Pueribacillus theae: one gene and its partner. The protein of the gene in region 1 interacts with the protein of each later gene in a pairwise test. Links are inferred from orthologs where the notes say so. Each region holds a gene or a part of one and is shown in the gene's direction. Other genes may lie near its edges.

Region 1 (9,455 bases):
AAGCTAATCAAAAAGAAGTTTCCGAATAAGCAAGTGGATAAACAACCAGTTTCTGATATTACACTTGATCAAGATTCAATGGAAGAATGGGTAGAAGAAATATTTTCTTTTTTTGGAGAATCCGCCCATACTTCCGAGATGATGAAGCTTTTAAAAGAGAAAATCCATGTTTCAAAAACGATCAGCGCCTTTTTTATTCACGTGATGTCTCACTTTTTTCAAAAATATGGCCTTATTTTTATTGATTCAAATCAGGAAGAAGCAAGAAAAATCGAAGCCGTCTTTTTTGAAGAAATGATCCGTAAAACGAATGAACTGCAAGCAGCTTTAAAAGAGCAAGAAAGCCTAATGGGGAAGCTGGATTATCCGACGATCATTGAAACAGATGCTGAATGTGTTCATTTATTTTACCATCTAAACGGGAAAAGAGAACTTTTACATAAAAATCAAGACAATATGTTTTATTTAAAAGAAAAAGATCGTCAATTCACGGAAGAGGAACTAGTCAACATTAGTAGGGAAAGTCCAGAATTATTAAGCAACAATGTTGTCACCCGTCCATTAATGCAGGATTTTCTTTTTCCGACACTAGCGTTTGTAGCAGGCCCCGGGGAGATTACATATTGGGCACAGCTTAAGCTATTATTCGAAGTGATGAATCGAAAAATGCCGCCGGTCGTTCCGCGTATGAATCTTACAGTCGTAGAGCGGAAGATAAATAAAATGCTTGAACAATTTCATTTGTCGGTAGAGAATATATTAACTTCTGGTGTAGAAATGTTTCGAAATCAATGGCTTGAAAGCCGAAAAAACAATGATCTTGAATCGATTATTCAAGAAACACGAAATATGATCGATCTCGCTCATTCGAAGTTAAGAAAATTTGCTTGGGAGAATGATCGGAATTTAGGAAAATTGTCCGAGAAAAACCGATTGTTTATCATGTCACAAATTGACTTTATGGAAAGGAAAATTGAGCGAATGTATAAAGAGCGTTACTTGAATGAATTACAGGCATTCGATACCATTGAAGCTTCCCTCGTTCCAAACGGGGGCATGCAAGAACGCAGCTGGAACATTTTTTATTTTTTAAATAAATATGGGTTAAGTTTCATCGATGAATTATTTACAATCCTTGATTTGGAGAATGATAAACATCATATCATCTATATATAAGAGGATGTTAAAAAAGTCCGGAGGCTTACAGGAAGTAAGTCAGTTCGACGTTATCACAGGACGTGATGATTTAGTCGAACTTCCTTAATAGGCTGCGAATCTCTTCGTCAGCTTGCTCTTCCGCTCCTCACGTATCCTACAAACATACGCTGTGTTGCTCAGAGCTGCGCTTCCTCGACCTTCTTGCCTCTCGTTGTCCTCCTTTTTGAACACGCACTATAAAATAAAATCTTGCCGCTTTGGCAGGATTTTTTCTTTTTTCATGGAAATAGTAAAAAAAGAGTGTGGTACATTGTGGGGGGATGTGGTAGATTAGATTATGAAAGTGGGGGAATTGGGCCATGTTCATGGGGGAATATGAACATAACATTGATGAAAAAGGACGAATGATCATTCCTGCAAAGTTCCGCGATGAACTTGGCTCAACATTTGTGCTCACTAGAGGACTAGATCAATGCATATTTGGTTACCCTTTAGAAGAATGGAAAGTGTTGGAAGAAAAGCTTAAATCGCTTCCTTTTACAAAAAAAGATGCAAGAGCTTTTACAAGATTCTTTTTTTCAGGGGCAATGGAATGCCAACTAGATAAACAGGGAAGAGTCAATATTGCGCCGACACTCCGGAAATATGCCAAATTGGAAAAAGAGTGTACAATCATCGGAGTTTCAAATCGAATTGAAATTTGGAGCAATGCTGTTTGGGAAGATTACTACAATGACTCTGAAGAATCTTTTGGTGAAATTGCTGAAAGCTTAATTGACTTTGAATTGTAGCTATTTATTGAATGATGTTTCAAAAAGAGCCAGGAGACTCTAGTCTTTTTTTGGACAACCAAGTGTGGGAGACGTATGAACGGACACGAAACAGTACTCAAAGAAGAAGCAGTTGAACAACTTAATATTTCCCCTGATGGCATCTATGTTGACTGTACGTTTGGAAGAGGTGGGCATAGTGCAAAAATCATGGAAAAATTATCGCCTAACGGACATCTTTATGCATTTGACCAAGATGTAACGGCCGCTCGCCATGCCGAGCAATATTTTTCCCATCATAATCATTTCACTTTTATCCGTAACAACTTTCGCTTTTTAAAAGAAGAATTAAACAGCCGAAATGTAACGATGGTAGATGGCATTCTTTTTGATTTGGGTGTCTCTTCCCCGCAATTGGATGAGGTTGAACGGGGATTTAGTTATCATCACGATGCCCCATTAGACATGAGGATGGATCAAAATGCACACCTCACAGCAAAGGAAATTGTAAACGAGTGGGAATATGAGAAGCTTGTTTCCATTTTTTTTCACTATGGCGAAGAGAAATTTTCCAAGCAAATTGCGAGAAAAATTGGATATGCAAGACAAAAGAAACGGATAGAGACGACTAGTGAGCTCGTTGAGATAATTAAAGAAGCCATTCCAGCGCCTGCCCGGAGAAAAGGCGGGCATCCGGCAAAAAGAATATTTCAAGCAATAAGAATAGCAGTGAATGATGAACTGAAAGTTTTTGAAGCCGGGCTAAAAGAGGGGATCGAACTATTAAACCCGGCAGGGAGAATCGTTGTTATTACGTTTCATTCTCTAGAAGATCGAATATGTAAAACAGTTTTTAAAAAGGAAAGCACAGGCCCGGAACTTCCGCAAGGGCTTCCTATCATTCCGGATGAATACAAACCGAAAGTAAAATTGATTACGAGAAAACCCATCTTGCCGACGGAAGAAGAGATTAAACATAACCGAAGAGCGCGTTCAGCAAAGCTCAGGGTTGCGGAAAAGTGTTAAATTTTACGATAGGGGGATAAATTTTGGATAATTTGGCTTTTCAAACGAGGAGAAAACAGCAACATGCTCAAAAGCATGTAAAGAAAACATCGACAGTTGTTGTCGAAAAAGGTAGAATAACTAAAGGGGAAGTCGTATTATTAGCGATTCTTGCGATTACTTTTTTCCTTGCTTCCGTTTTTGTTATTTCAAATTATTCATCGATCAATTCAATAAATCGGGACATTCAAGCTGTTCAGACAGAAATTGATGCAAAAACCCGCGAAAACCAGGATTTGGAATTGCAAGTAACAGAGTTGAGCGATCCTGATCGGATTTTTAATATCGCAAAAAATGAATTGGGTTTGGAATTAAATGAAGAGAATGTAAAGGTCATCACAGAGTAAGCTACGCGAGTGTGATAAAAATGGGACAAATGAAAAATAAAAATATTAATAAAGGAGCAGCCAGTGTTGTAATTTTGTTTGTGCTGCTCTTTCTTTTATTGTTTACAAGATTTTTATACATCGAAATAACGAAAGAAGTAGACGGAAAAGAATTAAATACGCTTGCCCAAGAACTTTGGACAACTTCCAAAACGTTAGAAGCCCACCGAGGCTCCATTTATGATCGGAAAGGAAACGTCCTTGCGCAAGATATTCCTTCCTATACGATTTATGCGATTCTCGATCGATCTTATCCAAACCACGTGAAGGATCCTGAAGAAACTGCGAAACAGCTAGCGCCTATTTTAGGTGCCTCAAAAGAAAATCTAGAAAAAATATTAAAGCAAAAGAAGCGCTTTCAAGTTGAGTTTGGCGCTTACGGCCGCAAACTTACGCAAAAGCAAAAAAATAAAATAGAGGAATTAAATCTCCCGGGGATCGGTTTTGAAAGAGAGACCAAAAGATATTACCCTAATCAGGTGTTCGCGTCACATATCATTGGATTTGTGAATGAAAATGAACAGTCTGATATCCAGGAAGGGGTAATGGGCCTTGAAAAAAGTTTGAATAAATATTTAATAGAAAAAAATGGATCGGTTACATTTAAACGCGATGGAAGCGGAACAAAGCTGCCTGTGCCAGATGAAAAAATAGAAAAGCCCCAAAATGGAAAAAGTGTCTATTTAACAATTGATGAAAATATTCAGCTTTTCGTTGAACAGGCATTAAATGAAATTGAAAAAGAATACAAGCCGGAAAGAGCAATCGCAATCGTTGCCAATCCAAAGACAGGTGAAATTCTAGCTTTAGGGAACCGGCCAAGTTTTAATCCGAATAAAAGAGATATTGCAAACTATTCAAATGATGCAATTTCCTCCCGTTTTGAGCCTGGTTCCACAATGAAGGTATTTACCCTTGCCGCCGCGATTGAAGAGGGAGTATACAACGGACAGGAAAAGTATCAATCTGGAAAATACAAAGTTGCCGGTGGTGTCATCTCTGACCATAACAATGGTGAGGGATGGGGGAGCATTACCTTTGATGAAGGCGTAAGACGCTCATCAAACGTTGCTTTTTCCAAGTTGGCGAAAGAAAAGTTAGGCTTTAATCGTCTATACCAGTATTTGACAAAGTTTGGTTTTCGCGAAAAAACGGGAATCGATTTGCCTGATGAAGCAAACAGTGCTTTCCGCTATGAAGCTGAGATTGAAAAAGTAACGACTTCCTTTGGCCAAGGTACAGCTGTTACGCCGATACAACAAATTCAGGCAGCGACTGCGATTGCAAATAATGGCGTGATGATGCGTCCATATGTTACACGAAAAATCATAGACCCTGAAACAGACGAAATCATCCTAGAAAACAAGCCAAAATCAACAGGCAAGCCCATTTCTCCAGAAACGGCATCAAAAGTATTAGACATTCTGGAAACTGTTGTAACAGATGGAACAGGACAGCCGTTTGCGATTGAAGGCTACGACATTGCCGGTAAGACGGGGACTGCACAAATCCCATCTCCGAATGGCGGATATATGAAAGGATGGGGAAAAAATATTTATTCATTTATAGGAATGGCACCTAAAAATGATCCGAAGTTAGTCGTTTATGTTGCCGTAGACCGCCCTAAACTTAAAGGCTTCGAAACAGGCTCTCAAGCAACAGGAAAGCTATTTACATCGATTACGAAAAACAGTTTACAGCATTTAAATATCGAACCAGATGCATCTGAGGATTCAAAGAAAGCTCTTTCGAAAAATAGTAATTATGGCTTAGAACTGGAAGATTATGCTGGGAAAAAGTTGGAAGAAGCGAGAAAAGAACTTGAAAATAAAGGGTTTAAAGTCGAGGCTTTAGGCAACAAAGATAGCTTGATACAGGAACAGATTCCTTATCCGGGTTCATCTGTTTTAAATGGAGAACGAATCATTTTAAAAGGCGACGGAGAAATTAAAATGCCGAATCTAAAAGGGTGGTCTTTGGCGGACGCCTTGAAAGTCGTTGAAATCCTGCAGTTGGAACCGAAAATAAATGGTTCCGGCTATGTTGTTAAACAAAGTATAAAGCCAAAAGAATCAGTAAGAGAAAAGGATCAAATCACGATACAGCTTGCTCCTCCAGAGTAGCCAAAACAAAAACAAAATGAGTGAGCGGCGTCTAATTATTTTCGTACAAGCATATATTGAAACGAGTTAAGTAAGGGAGGTCCTCACTTTGCGCGTTTCAAATGTTACTGTACGGAAAAGGATTATTTTTTCGCTTGTAATTGGCGTAATTGTGTTTTTCGTTTTAATTGCCAGGTTAGGGTATGTACAGCTAATACAGGGGAATTGGCTAACGGAAAAAGCAAAGGATTCATGGAGCAGAAATATTCCTTTTGAAGCAGAACGCGGAGAAATTCTTGATCGCAACGATATTCCGCTCGCCAAAAATATAAGTGCTCCGTCTATCCTTGTCGTGCCAAGGCAAGTGAAGGATGCCAACGATACCGCTGAGAAACTGGCGTCCGCTCTTAATATGAAGAAAGATAGAGTATATGAGATTCTTACGAAACCCTCATCTTCCCAGTGGATTCATCCAGAAGGACGAAAAATTTCAAATGAAAAGGCAAATGAAATAAGAAAATTGCGATTACCTGGCGTATATATCGCTGAAGATAACAAGCGCCATTATCCATTTGGCAGCTATTTGTCACATGTCCTCGGTTTTGCGGGGATTGATAATCAGGGGCTAACAGGCCTGGAAAAATATTATGACGAAAAATTGAGTGGAAAAAAAGGCCAAGTTGAGTATTACTCAGATGCAAAAGGGAATCGCCTGCCTTTTCTTTCAGATGACTACACACCTCCCCAAAGCGGGTTAAATTTAAAACTGACCATTGATTCAAAAGTGCAGACAATCATCGAAAGAGAATTGGATATTGCTGAGACAACTTACCATCCGGATGGGGCCATGGCAATTGCCATGAATCCCAAGACAGGCGAAATTTTAGGGATGTCCAGCAGGCCGGATTTCAATCCGGAAAACTTCCGGGAAATTGCACCGGAAATCTATAATCAAAACAAACCGGTTTGGAGTACGTTTGAACCGGGTTCAACATTTAAAATCATTACACTTGCTGCCGCACTTGAAGAAGGAAAGGTTGACTTGGAGCATGACCATTTTCACGATCCAGGCCATATAAAAGTCGGTAGCGCCAAGCTAAGATGTTGGAAATCGGGCGGGCATGGTGAGCAAACATTTTTAGAAGTTGTCGAGAATTCATGCAACCCAGGCTTCGTAGCGCTAGGCCAAAGGCTAGGCAAAGAAAAACTGTTTTCCTATATTCATAAATTTGGTTTTGGTGAAAAAACAGGTGTTGATTTGCAGGGAGAAGGTACAGGAATCCTATTTGACCTTGAACGGGTTGGGCCAGTGGAACTGGCAACGACATCATTTGGCCAAGGTGTTTCTGTAACGCCTATTCAACAAATAACCGCTGTATCAGCCGCCATTAACGGAGGGGCCTTATATGAGCCTTATATTGCAAAAGAATGGATCGATCCAAAAACGAATGAGACGGTTGAAAAGATAACACCGAAGATGAAGCGGCAAGTTATTTCAAAAGAATCGTCAAAGAAAATCCGTGAATCTCTAGAAAGCGTTGTTGCAAAGGGAACTGGAAAAAACGCGTTTATCGACGGCTATCGTGTCGGCGGAAAAACAGGAACGGCACAAAAAGCTGTCGGGGGAAAATATTTAACAAATAACTACATTGTTTCATTTATTGGTTTTGCTCCGGCAGATGACCCAGAGATTATTGTCTATGTTGCGATTGACAATCCAAAAGGGATTGTACAATTCGGGGGTACCGTCGCCGCTCCGATTGCCGGTAAAATTATTGGCGACAGTCTGCAAGTCATGGACGTTAAAAAGAGAAAAAAACAAATTGAAAAAGAAAAAGCGTGGAATGACACTCCAATGATCGAAGTGCCGGATCTTACTGGGCAAACTCTTAAAGAAATCCGGAATGCTTTTTACAATTTAAAAATCGATGCATCCGGAACCGGCGAGAAAGTGATTTACCAATCGCCAAAAGCCGGCGAAAAAGTCGAAGAAGGTTCAACCATTCGCTTATATTTAAGTGAAAAACATTGAACTTCAAATGATTAGAAAAAAATGATTATCAAAGGATGGCGAAAGCCTTAAGTGATTGACGAACCGAATAAAATGACTACGAAAGCGATCCTTAATGTAGTAAAATAAATGGGGCGGTGAAGCCAAGCGGCCGGAGCTTGGCTTCTAAATTACCTTCTAAACTTACATTCACCCAAGGCCGTACAACTGATTATTTGCCAAAAACGGTGGAGTAAGCCATTTACTCCATCGTTTTTGACGAATAACCTTAACCAAATGGATATAGATTGCTTCAGAGAGGACTGGGATACATGAAGCTGGAAAAATTGATCGGCCATTTACTTGTGAAAAAATGGTTAAAAAAAGGGAATCCGGAAATTCATTCGATTCAAATGGATTCACGCAAGGTAAATCAAAATGATCTATTTATATGTATCAACGGATTTACGGTTGATGGACATGATTTTGCCAAAGAGGCGGTTTCGAAAGGAGCGGTCGCACTCGTTGTTGAGCGTCCGGTCAACTTAGATGTCCCTACGATTTTAGTAAAAGATTCGCAGCGTGCGATGGCCATTCTTGCAGATGTATTTTATGAATATCCTACAAAAAAATTAAATGTAATAGGCGTCACAGGCACAAATGGAAAAACAACGACAACGTATTTGATCGATAAAATATTAGAAGACAGCGGAGTAAGAACAGGAAGAATTGGGACGATTAATACAAAAATCAACGGTGTTGAAAGAGACATAGCAAACACAACCCCTGAATCACTTACTCTCCAAAAAATGTTTTCCGAAATGGTTGAAGGAGATACGAAAGCCGCAGTAATGGAAGTTTCTTCACATGCCCTTCATTTAGGCAGGGTGAGAGGCTGTGACTTTGACATCGCTGTTTTTACAAATTTAACTCAGGATCATTTGGACTACCACAAAACGATGGAAGCTTATAAACAAGCAAAGGGAATTCTTTTTTCCCAGCTAGGAAATACATATAGTAAATGTCAGAGGAAAGTTGCTGTTTTAAATAATGACGATGAAGCTTCAGCCTATTACAAAACGATTACGGCAGCAGAAGTAGTCACATATGGAATCGAAAAAGAGGCGGATATTTCAGCAAAAAATATAAAATTGTCAGGCGCTGGAACTAATTTTTTGCTTTGTACGCCATTTGGGGATATTGACATCAATATGCGATTAATCGGCACTTTTAGCGTTTATAATGCGTTAGCCGCAGTCTCCGCATGTCTGGCATCTGGCATATCCCTTCGTTCGATCAAGCAAAGTCTTGAAAGCATGGAAGGTGTGCCAGGCCGTTTCGAATTGATTGATGAAGGCCAGCCGTACACTGTGCTTGTTGATTACGCACACACGCCTGATAGCTTATTAAATGTTTTAAAAACAATTAAGGAATTTGCGAAAGGGAAAATGACAGTCGTCGTTGGCTGCGGCGGTGATCGGGATAAAACAAAACGGCCGATCATGGGAGAGATCGCCATGCAATATGCTGACTGTGCGATTTTTACTTCCGACAACCCGAGAAGTGAGGATCCTGAGCAAATTTTGCACGACATAACAGCAAATGTAGAAGGTGATTATCTTACGATCGTTGATCGAAGAGAGGCCATTTACTATGCTGTTCAGCAAGCGAAGCCGGATGATGTCATTTTAGTTGCTGGAAAAGGTCATGAGACGGAGCAGATTATCGGCAAGAACATCTATCATTTTGATGATCGTGAAGTTGCCAGAGATGCGATAAAGGAGTCAAGGTTATGAATCAGCCGCTATCTTTTTTTGAATCGCTAGGCGAATTGGTGAATGGAAAGTCAAATGACTCAAGACAAATCGAATGTATATTTATAAATAGCAGGCAACAAGTGAGGAGTGGGCTCTTTATCCCTATAAAAGGTGAGCGTTTTGACGGTCACGATTTTTTGCTGCAAGCGATAAGCAACGGTGCTGTC
Region 2 (10,837 bases), on another replicon or contig:
TGCTAATTGCAAGTGGATATTCACGAACCCCGATGATTTCAACACCGGGGGAATTTAGCATGCGCGGAGGAATCATTGATATTTATCCTTTGACAGAGGAACAACCTGTTCGAATTGAGCTTTTTGATACAGAAATTGATTCCATCCGCTTTTTTGATGTAGAGACGCAGCGCTCACAATCAAAAATTGACACGATTACAATTTGCCCTGCTTCTGAGATGCCGCTGTTTCCCGAAGATTTTGATTACGGAAAAGAACAGCTTGCGAAAGCGCTGGAAAAAACATTGAAAAAAGTGAAAAACAAAAGCGTCAAAGAAGCCATTGCAGAGCATGTTCGTTACGAGATCGAAAGACTTGAGAATAAAGAAACCTTTCAAGGAATCTATAAATACATCTCTATCTTATATAAACAACCTGCAAGTTTATTAGATTATTTGCCTGAAGATGGCATGATCGTTTTTGACGAAACGAGCCGCATTCAAGAAATGTCCCAACAACTGGATAAGGAAGAAGCAGAATGGCATACTTCCGTTCTTGAGCAAGGGGAAACCGTAGCTGATCTTGCGATGTCTTTCTCGTTTGAATCGCTTTTTCAGAATCAAGCAAACAGCAAAATACATTTCACCCTCTTTTTGCGCCATATTCCACATACGAACCCACAAAATGTTGTCAATGCTAACAGCAAGGCGATGCAGCAATTCCATGGGCAAATGAACGTCTTAAAGACGGAAATTGAAAGGTGGAAAAAAGGGAACTTTTCAATTGCTTTTTTGGCCGCCAACGAAGAGCGGGCAAAGCGGCTTGAAAGAATTTTGGACGATTACGGCATTGAAGCCCATCTATCTGATGGAACGAGGCCGCTAGCAAGCGGAACAATCCAAATTTTAACATCCGCTCTATCAAGCGGTTTTGAATTGCCGCTTCAACGCCTTGCTGTTGTGACAGAAGAAGAGATTTTTAGCAAAAGAACCCGAAAACAGCGACGATCCCAAAAAATGTCGAACGCCGAACGGATCAAAAGCTATTCTGAACTTAAAGTCGGTGACTATATCGTTCATGTCAATCACGGGATTGGCAAATACTTGGGGATTGAGACGCTCGATATTAACGGCATTCATAAAGATTATCTCAATATCAAATATGCAGGAAACGACACGCTCTATGTCCCTGTTGAGCAAATCGATCAAGTTCAAAAATACGTCGGTTCTGAAGCGAAGGTCCCAAAAATTTATTCGCTTGGAGGAAACGATTGGAAGAGGGTTAAGAAGCGCGTCCAATCATCTGTCGAAGATATTGCGGATGAATTGATTAAGCTGTACGCGGAGCGTGAAGCTAGTAAAGGGTTTATGTTTGATAAGGACGGGGAGGAGCAGAGAGAATTTGAAGCGTCTTTCCCTTATCAAGAAACAGAGGATCAGCTAAGGGCAATTGAAGAAATAAAGAAAGATATGGAAATGGAGCGGCCAATGGATCGCCTTTTATGCGGGGATGTAGGCTATGGAAAAACCGAAGTCGCCCTAAGAGCGATTTTTAAGGCAATTATGAGCGGCAAGCAAGTGGCATTTCTTGTGCCAACAACCATTCTAGCTCAGCAGCACTATGAAACAATGAGAGAGCGTTTTAGCGACCATCCCATTAATATTGCTGTTCTTAGCCGGTTTCGGACGAAAAAACAGCAAAATGAAACGCTCAAAGGATTAAAAAACGGCACGATCGACGTCGTCGTCGGCACTCACCGTATTCTATCAAAAGATGTTGTTTTTCACGATTTAGGCTTGCTTGTCGTTGATGAAGAGCAAAGATTTGGGGTAAAGCATAAAGAAAAAATCAAAAAAATGAAAGCAAACATTGACGTACTCACACTTACCGCTACTCCAATCCCTAGAACGCTTCACATGTCGATGCTTGGCGTAAGGGATTTATCAGTCATTGAGACGCCTCCGGAAAACAGGTTCCCTGTCCAAACGTATGTCGTCGAATACAACGCGGCGCTGATTCGTGAAGCGATTGAACGGGAAATGGCAAGAGAAGGACAAGTGTATTTTCTATATAATCGTGTAGAAAGTATCGAAAGGATGGCAGAGCAAATCAAAATGCTCATCCCTGAGGCACGCGTCGCCCATGCACATGGCCAGATGACGGAGGGTGAGCTTGAAAATGTGATGCTTGATTTTCTTGACGGGAATTATGATGTACTCGTAAGTACGACGATTATCGAAACAGGTGTCGATATCCCGAATGTGAATACGTTAATCGTCTATGATGCTGACAAGATGGGATTATCCCAGCTTTATCAGCTTCGTGGGCGTGTTGGGCGTTCCAATCGTGTGGCGTATGCCTATTTCACCTACCAGCGGGATAAAGTGTTGACAGAGGTCGCGGAAAAAAGGCTGCAAGCGATTAAAGAATTTACAGAGCTTGGTTCAGGTTTTAAAATTGCGATGCGTGATTTATCCATTCGTGGAGCTGGTAACTTGCTTGGTGCGGAACAGCATGGTTTTATAGATTCTGTGGGCTTTGATTTGTACTCACAAATGCTCAAGGAAGCCATTGAAGAACGGAAAGGCGAGAAGCCGTCAGATAAACCGCAGCCAGTGGAAATTGAGCTGAAAATGGACGCTTACATTCCTTCGAGTTATATTCGTGATGAGCGGCAGAAAATTGATATGTACAAACGGTTCCGCGCGTTGTCGGACGAACAGGATGTGGATGACCTGCAAGATGAAATGATTGATCGATTTGGAGATTATCCGGATGAAGTCGCCTATTTATTTGATATGTCCCGTATGAAAATCCGTGCAAAAGAACTGAGGATCGAATCAATTAAAGAGTCAAAAGGGGAATTTGTCATTTTGTTTTCCGAGGAATCGGGCGAACTGATTGATGCTTCAAAATTATTTGGCATCGTAAGCAGTATCGATCGAAGAATCCATCTTGGTACAGCAGGGAAAAAAGTAAAAGTCATTTTGCGTACAAAAGGCGAGAGCGATAAAGAAATCATCAGGTTGCTTTTAACACTTTTAGAAAACTTTAAAACAGCGATTAAACAACCGCAGACGAGTTGAAATAAGATCTCAAGCAAAAAATTGCACAGTGTTTTCTTTTTTGTGAATAAGACAGGCGTTACGACGGATAATAAAGGAAAGGAAATGGTGAATTTTGCTTGTTTGGCACCATTTTACGTGACTATTCCAGCTTCTTACAACAGAGAAAGTGAGGCATCTGAGAAATGAAAGCAACAGGGATTGTACGACGTATCGATGATTTAGGCAGAGTGGTCATTCCAAAAGAAATCCGTCGAACACTAAGAATCCGCGAAGGGGATCCTTTGGAAATATTTGTTGACCGTGATGGGGAAGTCATTTTGAAAAAATATTCACCCATTAGTGAACTTGGAGATTTTGCGAAGGAATACTCAGAATCATTGTCAGAGCATTCAGGGCATACCGTTTTAATTTCGGACAGGGATACCTTTATCGCGGTTTCCGGTGGATCAAAAAAAGAACATTTAAACAAAGCGCTTGGCAGTTCAGTTGAGCAAAGCATGAGTGAGAGAAAAACAGTTCTTCAATCAGAGGGAAGTGCTGAGATTATCGAAGGAACTGACTATGAAGGAGCATTTGTTATTGCCCCAATTATTGCAAATGGCGATCCAATAGGTGCTGTCGTCATGCTTGCAAAAGAAGGCGATACACTGAGCGAAGTTGAAAAAAAATTGTCAGAGACTGCCGCAGGTTTTTTAGCGCGGCAAATGGAACAGTGACAAATCGAGACGGTGGTTGCCGTCTCTCTTTCTTTTAAAAGAATGCCTAAATTTTACTTGCACACAAAGTTGGACCAATCGCACCTCTCACCTCCAAAAAAGGCGCGTCAGCGGTTTTCTTAACACACAAGGAAAGTTTCCATTTGCAGCAAGTGCAAGGGCAACGGTTGCACTCTGTGTGTACTACGCCTCTGTTTAAGCCGGTAAGGCTTGCCGATTTTTTATAAGGGAATGGAAGTTTTGGCGTGATTTGCTATACTATGGAGGTAATTCAAAAATAGAAGGATCGAGCAGGTGCACAAAATGAATGCAGAAGACGGAAAGCGGCTACTGGACGGTGCCGTTTTATTAACGTTTGCGGCGCTTATCTCCAAAGTTCTCAGCATTGGCTACCGCATTCCTTATCAAAACATTACTGGCGATATCGGTTATTATATTTATCAACAAGTATATCCTTTTTATGGCATCGCTTTTATTTTAGCAATGTACGGTTTTCCTTCCGTTATTTCAAAGCTTGTTTCAGAACGGGCTTCAAAAGGCGATCCGGCTGGAGCACGCCACGTTCTTGCAGTTGCTTTTTGGCTGCTTGCGTCACTCGGAATTTTGTCATTTCTTATCTTATATTTCATGGCTCCTGTCATTGCACGATTTGTCGGTGACCCGCAGCTAGTGTCCGCTTACCGGATGATTTCTTTTCCGTTTTTGTTCCTTCCGTTTATTTCCGTTTTGAGGGGGATGTTCCAGGCTGAAGAGAATATGCTTCCGACCGCCATGTCCCAAATTGCGGAACAATGTGTCAGGGTCGTTGCCATCGTTTGTTTATGTTTTTATTTTATGTACGGGGGATACGGTGTATATGCAGCCGGTGCAGGGGCTGCTTTCGGCTCGGTTGCAGGCGGTGCAGCTAGTGTGCTTGTTTTATTATCCTTTTTAAGGAAACGAAATAAGCAGCACAGGAAAATGGCATCTATCCGTCCAGCCATTGAAAAAAAGAAAATCATAAAGCAGCTGCTATTTGAAGGATTCATTTTTTCCGTAAGTTCGCTTGCCCTTATTTTCTTTCAATTCGTGGATGCACTAACAATTTTTAATCAGTTGAAAGCATCTGGGTTTTCGGATGTTGAAGCAAAAATGGCAAAAGGAATGTTTGACAGGGGACAACCCCTTCTGCAGCTAGGGTTGACAGTCGCTACGTCACTATCACTTGTTATTGTCCCGTTTATCGTAAAGGACATCGTTAGAGATCGGTTATTGGAAGCGGCCCAGAAGGCGGGGTTTGCTTTAAAAATAAGTTTTATTTCAGGTTTAGCGGCTTCGGTAGGCTTATTCGTCATTATCGAACCGACGAATATGATGCTATTTAAAGATACGAACGGATCGTCCATGCTTGCTATACTTGGAATAACGATCGTGTTTAGTTCGGTCGCATTGACGGCAGTTGCCGTACTGCAGGCGATCGGAAAAGTTCGGCTGATTTTATTCATAATCTCGTTCGGACTTCTTGTAAAAATCTTTATGAATACTGTATGTATGCCGTTATTTGGCATTGAGGCTGCGGCAGTTGCAACAGTTGCCGGGTTTGCCGGGATGTCTGCCTTTTCCGTCTTATACGTGAATAAAAAGTTAAATCTTTTTAAAAGATACCGCTTTTACAGCATTCGTATTTCTTTGAGCGCCATCGGGATGGCGATCGTTACGTTCATTTGGAAAACGGGTATTGAAGCAGTTCTCGGTTCAGGCAGAATGGCAGCCGCAATCGTTGCACTTTCCTCTGTCGTTGTCGCGGTGCTCACTTACTTTAGTTTGTTGTTCGTTTTTCGTACCTTCACGAAAGAAGAGCTAACGTATTTTCCAAAGGTAGGGAAGTTGACTGCCATCCTAAAAAACAAGTAATAGAAGATGTTCAAAAAGTCCGGAGGCTTACAGGAGGTAAGTCAGTTCGACGTTATCACAGGACGTGATGTATTTAGTCGAACTTCAATTTAGGCTGCGAATCTCTTCGTCAGCTTGCTCTTTCGCTCCTCATTTAATTGAAAGGAGTTATGCACCTGCGTCTACAAGCATTGCTCCGAAGCATGCTTCCTCGGTGCAACTCGCAGCGGATCATAGAAGTATCGCTCGTCGCTGCGGTGCTCAGAGCTACGCTTTCTCGACCTTCTTGCCTCTCGTTGTCCTCCTTTTGAACACGCACTAATAAGGGGGTGTTATTTTGCCGGTCATTTCTATAATCGGCCTTGGTGCCGGCGATCTTGAACAAATGCCAATCGGCATTTATCGAAAGCTAAAAAATAGCAGCAATCTTTTTTTGCGGACACGAGAACATCCAGCGGCCATTGCATTGGAAAATGAAGGCATTCCGTTTCAAACATTTGACGGCGTGTATGAACGGCATTCCAATTTCGATGACACGTATGACGCAATCGTTGCAGCGCTTATACGAGAATCTCGTTCCAGTAATGTTGTCTACGCCGTACCGGGTCATCCACTTGTCGCCGAAAGAACTGTTCAGCTGCTATTAAACAAACAAGAAGCAGCGGACATTGAAATTGAAATTTGTGGTGGCCAAAGTTTTCTTGATGCACTGTTTACAGCAGTAAAAATTGATCCAATTGAAGGGTGCCAAATCGTTGATGCATTAAGTATGAATCGAAATGAGCTGCAAATTCGCAATCATCTTATTATTACACAAGTATACGATCAAATGACGGCTTCCGAAGTGAAGCTCACGTTAATGGAACTTCTTCCGGATGACTATGAAATCACGGTTGTCGAAGCAGCGGGGAGCAAAGAGGAATCCGTTAACATAATCCCGCTTTATGAACTTGACCGCGACATTGGCTTAAGCCAATTAACAGCCGTATTCGTACCTGCCGTCACGAATGAGGAATTGCTATATCGCGATTTTAACAAGCTGCGTGACGTGATTGCAGCATTGCGGGGGCCAAATGGCTGCCCTTGGGATAAAAGCAAACACACGAGAGTTTAAAGAAATATTTAATTGAGGAAACAAATGAAGTGATCGAAGCCATTGACGAAGGTGATCCGGATCATTTGGCTGAAGAGCTTGGCGATGTGCTGCTTCAAGTGATGCTTCATTCCCAAATTGGAGAAGATGAAGGGTATTTTTCGATTGATGATGTCATTGACTCGATTACGAAAAAAATGATTCGCCGCCATCCTCACGTCTTCGGAGATGTGAATGCAAAGACTGAGGCGGAAGTGAAAGAAATTTGGAAAAAGGTTAAGCAAAAAGAAAAAAACAAGGAATAAGAGGAGATTGATGAATGCGTCTTGATAAATTTCTAAAAGTTTCCCGTTTAATTAAACGTAGAACAGTGGCTAAAGAGCTGAGTGATAAAGGTAGAATTTCTGTAAACGGCCAAATTGCAAAAGCCGGGACGAATGTTAAACAAGGCGATGAACTTGCCATCCGCTTTGGACAAAGGCTAGTGACAGTTAAAGTAAAAGAAATTAAAGAAGCGCCGAAAAAAGAAGAAGCGGCTTCCATGTATGAAATGATTAAAGAAGAACCGGTAGAATAATTTTTGTTCTTTTCATCTTTTCATTCTGGCTTCCGGCCTCTGATCTCCGACTTCTGTATTCGCATGCTTGTTCTAAAAATGTTTTTTCTCCCATATATATGAACAGAAAAGAGGGGGAAGGCATATGGAACGGAACCATTTTGAACAAGCGAATGAAAAGCATATAAAGCCAGATCACAATCTTGTCCTAAAAGGGCGAAAGCAGCTCGAAATTACGGGTGTAAAGCATGTCGAAAGCTTCGATAATGAAGAATTTCTTTTGGAAACAGTGATGGGGTTTTTAGCAGTCCGCGGGCAACAGTTAAAAATGGAAAATTTAAGTGTGGATCAAGGGATCGTATTAATCAACGGCAGAATTATCGATATTGTTTATTTGGATGATCACGACGGGGATAAAGCTAAAGGCTTTTTTAGCAAGTTGTTTAAATGACGTTATCGGTCCAGTTTCTTACGATGGTATCCATGATTTTAATGGGCGTCTGGATAGGTGCGGCAGTTGATACGTATGGCCGCTTTATGCACCCGAACCGTTGGACGTGGGTGCTGTTTTTCTGTGATATTTTATTTTGGGTTGTCCAAGGGTTGCTCATTTTCACCGTATTATTGTATGTCAATGAAGGGGATATCCGCTTTTATATCTTTGTCGCTCTTTTTTGTGGGTTTGCCGCTTACCGAGCCCTTTTTCAGTCGTTTTATAACAAACTTTTAAATGCTTTTATCCGGTTCGGGAACTACATGATCCGGGTGGCTTTAAATCTATCCAATGTATTTATTGTAAAACCGATAAGAGGAACGACAAAATTACTTTTCATGTTGATTACGTTTATTGGAAGTACGATCATTGCTATTTTCTTATTCATTTTTAAAATTTTAATGATCCCTTTAAATGGGATACAGAAGATGATTTGGCGATTTCTTCCTAAATCTTTTAAAAATCTTGTGAAAAGGGTAGCAGGATTGTTAAAAATCATGCAGAATAAGATTAAAAAGTGGTTTGGACGGATTTAGGAGGTTTTCTATGAGTCGTGCTAGGAGGAGACTTCAAGAAACGACGTCGCGCTATATGCAGGAGCGTGAAGTCTATGACAAAATTCAAAAACGCAGGCAAAGGGGCCTTTATCGCCGGTTGGCAGTATACGGTATGTTAACATTTATTCTTGCAGGCACGTTTTTCTCCATCTTTTTCTCGCAAAACAAACTGTTAAATGAAAAGCTGGAAGAAAAAGAAGCGGTGGAGCAGGAATTGAAAAAAGTAAACGCGGAACAAATCGATTTGAGGGAAGAAATTAAAAAATTGAATGACTATGAATATGTCGGCGAAATTGCAAGAAGGGATTTCTTTTTTTCAAAAAAAGGAGAGACCATTTTTAAATTGCCCCCTGAGTCTGAGACAAATTGACACAATGTTTTTAACAAGAGTATAATAAGAAAAATGTTTATTTTTTTAAGGAGGATCATTTTTTTCATGTCAATTGAAGTAGGCAGCAAGCTGCAAGGTAAAGTTACTGGGATCACAAATTTTGGAGCATTTGTTGAGCTGCCAAATGGAAAAACAGGCCTTGTCCACATTAGTGAAGTCGCTCACAATTATGTTAAGGACATTCATGAGCATTTGAAAGTTGGCGAGCAAGTTGAAGTGAAAGTCGTTCAAGTTGAAAGTGATGGCAAAATTGGCTTGTCGATAAAAAAGGCGACAGAGCGACCGGAAAATGATGGGTATAAAAGAGGCCCAAAACCTGGTGGCTTTCGAAAAGGCGGAAAGTCATTTAGAGGTTCTCCTGTACAATTCGCTACTTTCGAGGATAAACTAAGCCGATTTTTGAAAGACAGCGAAGAGCGGCTCTCGACGCTTAAACGCCAAACGGATTCCAAGCGAGGTGGACGAGGGTCTAGAAGATCATAAGCTTGCTGTTGAATTGATATATACATGGTGAAAAAAGCACCGGGGGATCGGTGCTTTTTTTGCTGTGTTAAAGCGTTCCGGTTCATTTTGGCCTCAACAATAATCGCTAAATTAAATGATGATTTAAAATATGAAAATATTATTTGACAAAAATCTTTATCTTTTGTTACAATCAAATTCGTGTCAATCAACATATGGCGGCGTAGCTCAGCTGGCTAGAGCGTACGGTTCATACCCGTGAGGCCGGGGGTTCGATCCCCTCCGCCGCTATCATTACGTGTTAAACGCATTCCAATTGGGATGCGTTTTTTTATTGTCTGCGCGTTTTAAATGGCGGATATAATTTTTTCGCTATTTTCTGTCAACTAATGTCGGTGATCAGGAAGGATAGGGAACCGCGTCGATAAGTTTTTTTATGTAACCGTGTTCATTTGACAAAAATTGAAGGAATCCTATGTTTTAATGAAACGTAAACCAAACGAGAACGAAAAAATATGTGAGAGGAATGATAGGGAAATGAGAAGTTTAACAGTTATGAAAGGTGTTAATCTGCAATTTTTATGGTTCAAGCGGTTGATGGTAAAGATGGAGAAGTTGATTGTTCAGTCGGGAATTTTCGTGTTTGCGATTGGATTGTTGCTTGGACGAGCTGTCATTTTGAATGAAATGAGTCCATTTGCAATCCCCTTTTTCGCATCTATTCTTTTATTGAAAAGAGAATATGCCAAAGTCACCTTTTTTGGAGTTATACTTGGCGCTTCATTTTATTCACTGGAAAATAGCTTATTTGTAGCTACAGGGGCTATGATTCTTTTGCTTTTGAATAAAATGATCGAGAGGCGAAGCAAGGACTTGCTAAAAACATTGCCAATACTCGTCCTTATCTCAGGCTTCAGTTCAAGGGTTTTGTTTATGGCTTTCGAACAAAGTATGGTGACAACGGAATTCATTGTGGCGGCAGTTGAGTCGAGCCTAAGTTTGCTTTTGGCGATGATCTTTTTACAAAGTATTCCGCTTTTAACATTGAAACCGTTGAAACGAACGTTGCGTAATGAAGAGATCGTTTGTTTTATTATTTTACTTGCTTCGATTTTAACCGGAACAATCGGGTGGACCGTTTATGACATGTCTTTGGAAAATCTTTTTGCCAGATACATCGTGATGCTGCTTGCATTCATTGGGGGAGCTGCAATCGGGGCAACGGTCGGTGTTGTCATCGGTTTGATTTTAAGCCTTGCTGATGTGGCAAGCTTGTCCCAGATGAGTTTACTTGCTTTTTCGGGTCTGCTTGGCGGACTTCTGAAAGAAGGGAAAAAATTTGGCGTTGGAATTGGGCTGATTGTCGGTACTTTGCTTATTGGGATGTATGGCGGAAAGACATTAACAAGCGTCTATCCTGCGTTATTGGAATCTCTTGTAGCTTTTCTGTTATTTCTTATCACACCGCAGTCAGCCATTAAGAAAATTGCCCGCTATATTCCCGGGACAAATGAACATTCAAAGGAACAGCAGCAATATTTAAAAAAATTACGCGACGTCACAGCAAACCGTGTGGAACAGTTCTCTTCCCTCTTTCAAACACTTTCAAACAGTTTCACTCAAGCGCCATCTCTAAACGAGGATGGCAAA

Evidence for each region.
Region 2: the proteins of ftsL (region 1) and DCC39_RS07765 interact in binary tests that used the Bacillus subtilis proteins (3 or more experiments, as listed by UniProt). The link is inferred for Pueribacillus theae from one-to-one orthologs.

What each region holds. Positions count from the first base shown.
Region 1 is NZ_QCZG01000001.1:81,109-90,563, forward strand. Bases 1,786-4,658 are described here. They hold ftsL (cell division protein FtsL), read left to right. Parts: upstream 1,786-2,977; coding sequence 2,978-3,340; downstream 3,341-4,658. Other genes in these bases: mraZ (division/cell wall cluster transcriptional repressor MraZ), read left to right, coding at 1,786-1,949; rsmH (16S rRNA (cytosine(1402)-N(4))-methyltransferase RsmH), read left to right, coding at 2,025-2,954; DCC39_RS00485 (penicillin-binding protein), read left to right, coding at 3,361-4,658. Outside these bases: bacillithiol biosynthesis cysteine-adding enzyme BshC, read left to right, coding at 1-1,176; more of mraZ, read left to right, coding at 1,518-1,785; more of DCC39_RS00485, read left to right, coding at 4,659-5,502; DCC39_RS00490 (stage V sporulation protein D), read left to right, coding at 5,591-7,513; DCC39_RS00495 (UDP-N-acetylmuramoyl-L-alanyl-D-glutamate--2,6-diaminopimelate ligase), read left to right, coding at 7,804-9,267; DCC39_RS00500 (UDP-N-acetylmuramoyl-tripeptide--D-alanyl-D-alanine ligase), read left to right, coding at 9,264-9,455. UniProt on the Bacillus subtilis protein: Essential cell division protein that may play a structural role. Probably involved in the regulation of the timing of cell division. Also required for sporulation.
Region 2 is NZ_QCZG01000012.1:54,613-65,449, forward strand. The notes cover bases 7,087-10,013. They hold DCC39_RS07765 (FtsB family cell division protein), read left to right. Parts: upstream 7,087-8,323; coding sequence 8,324-8,704; downstream 8,705-10,013. Other genes in these bases: DCC39_RS07750 (RNA-binding S4 domain-containing protein), read left to right, coding at 7,087-7,305; yabP (sporulation protein YabP), read left to right, coding at 7,430-7,735; yabQ (spore cortex biosynthesis protein YabQ), read left to right, coding at 7,732-8,313; DCC39_RS07770 (S1 domain-containing RNA-binding protein), read left to right, coding at 8,771-9,208; spoIIE (stage II sporulation protein E), read left to right, coding at 9,725-10,013. In the rest of the region: mfd (transcription-repair coupling factor), read left to right, coding at 1-3,065; spoVT (stage V sporulation protein T), read left to right, coding at 3,230-3,763; DCC39_RS07740 (putative polysaccharide biosynthesis protein), read left to right, coding at 4,067-5,656; more of DCC39_RS07750, read left to right, coding at 7,048-7,086; more of spoIIE, read left to right, coding at 10,014-10,837. UniProt on the Bacillus subtilis protein: Required for vegetative and sporulation septum formation. Required for the activation of genes expressed under the control of the sporulation transcription factors sigma F and sigma E.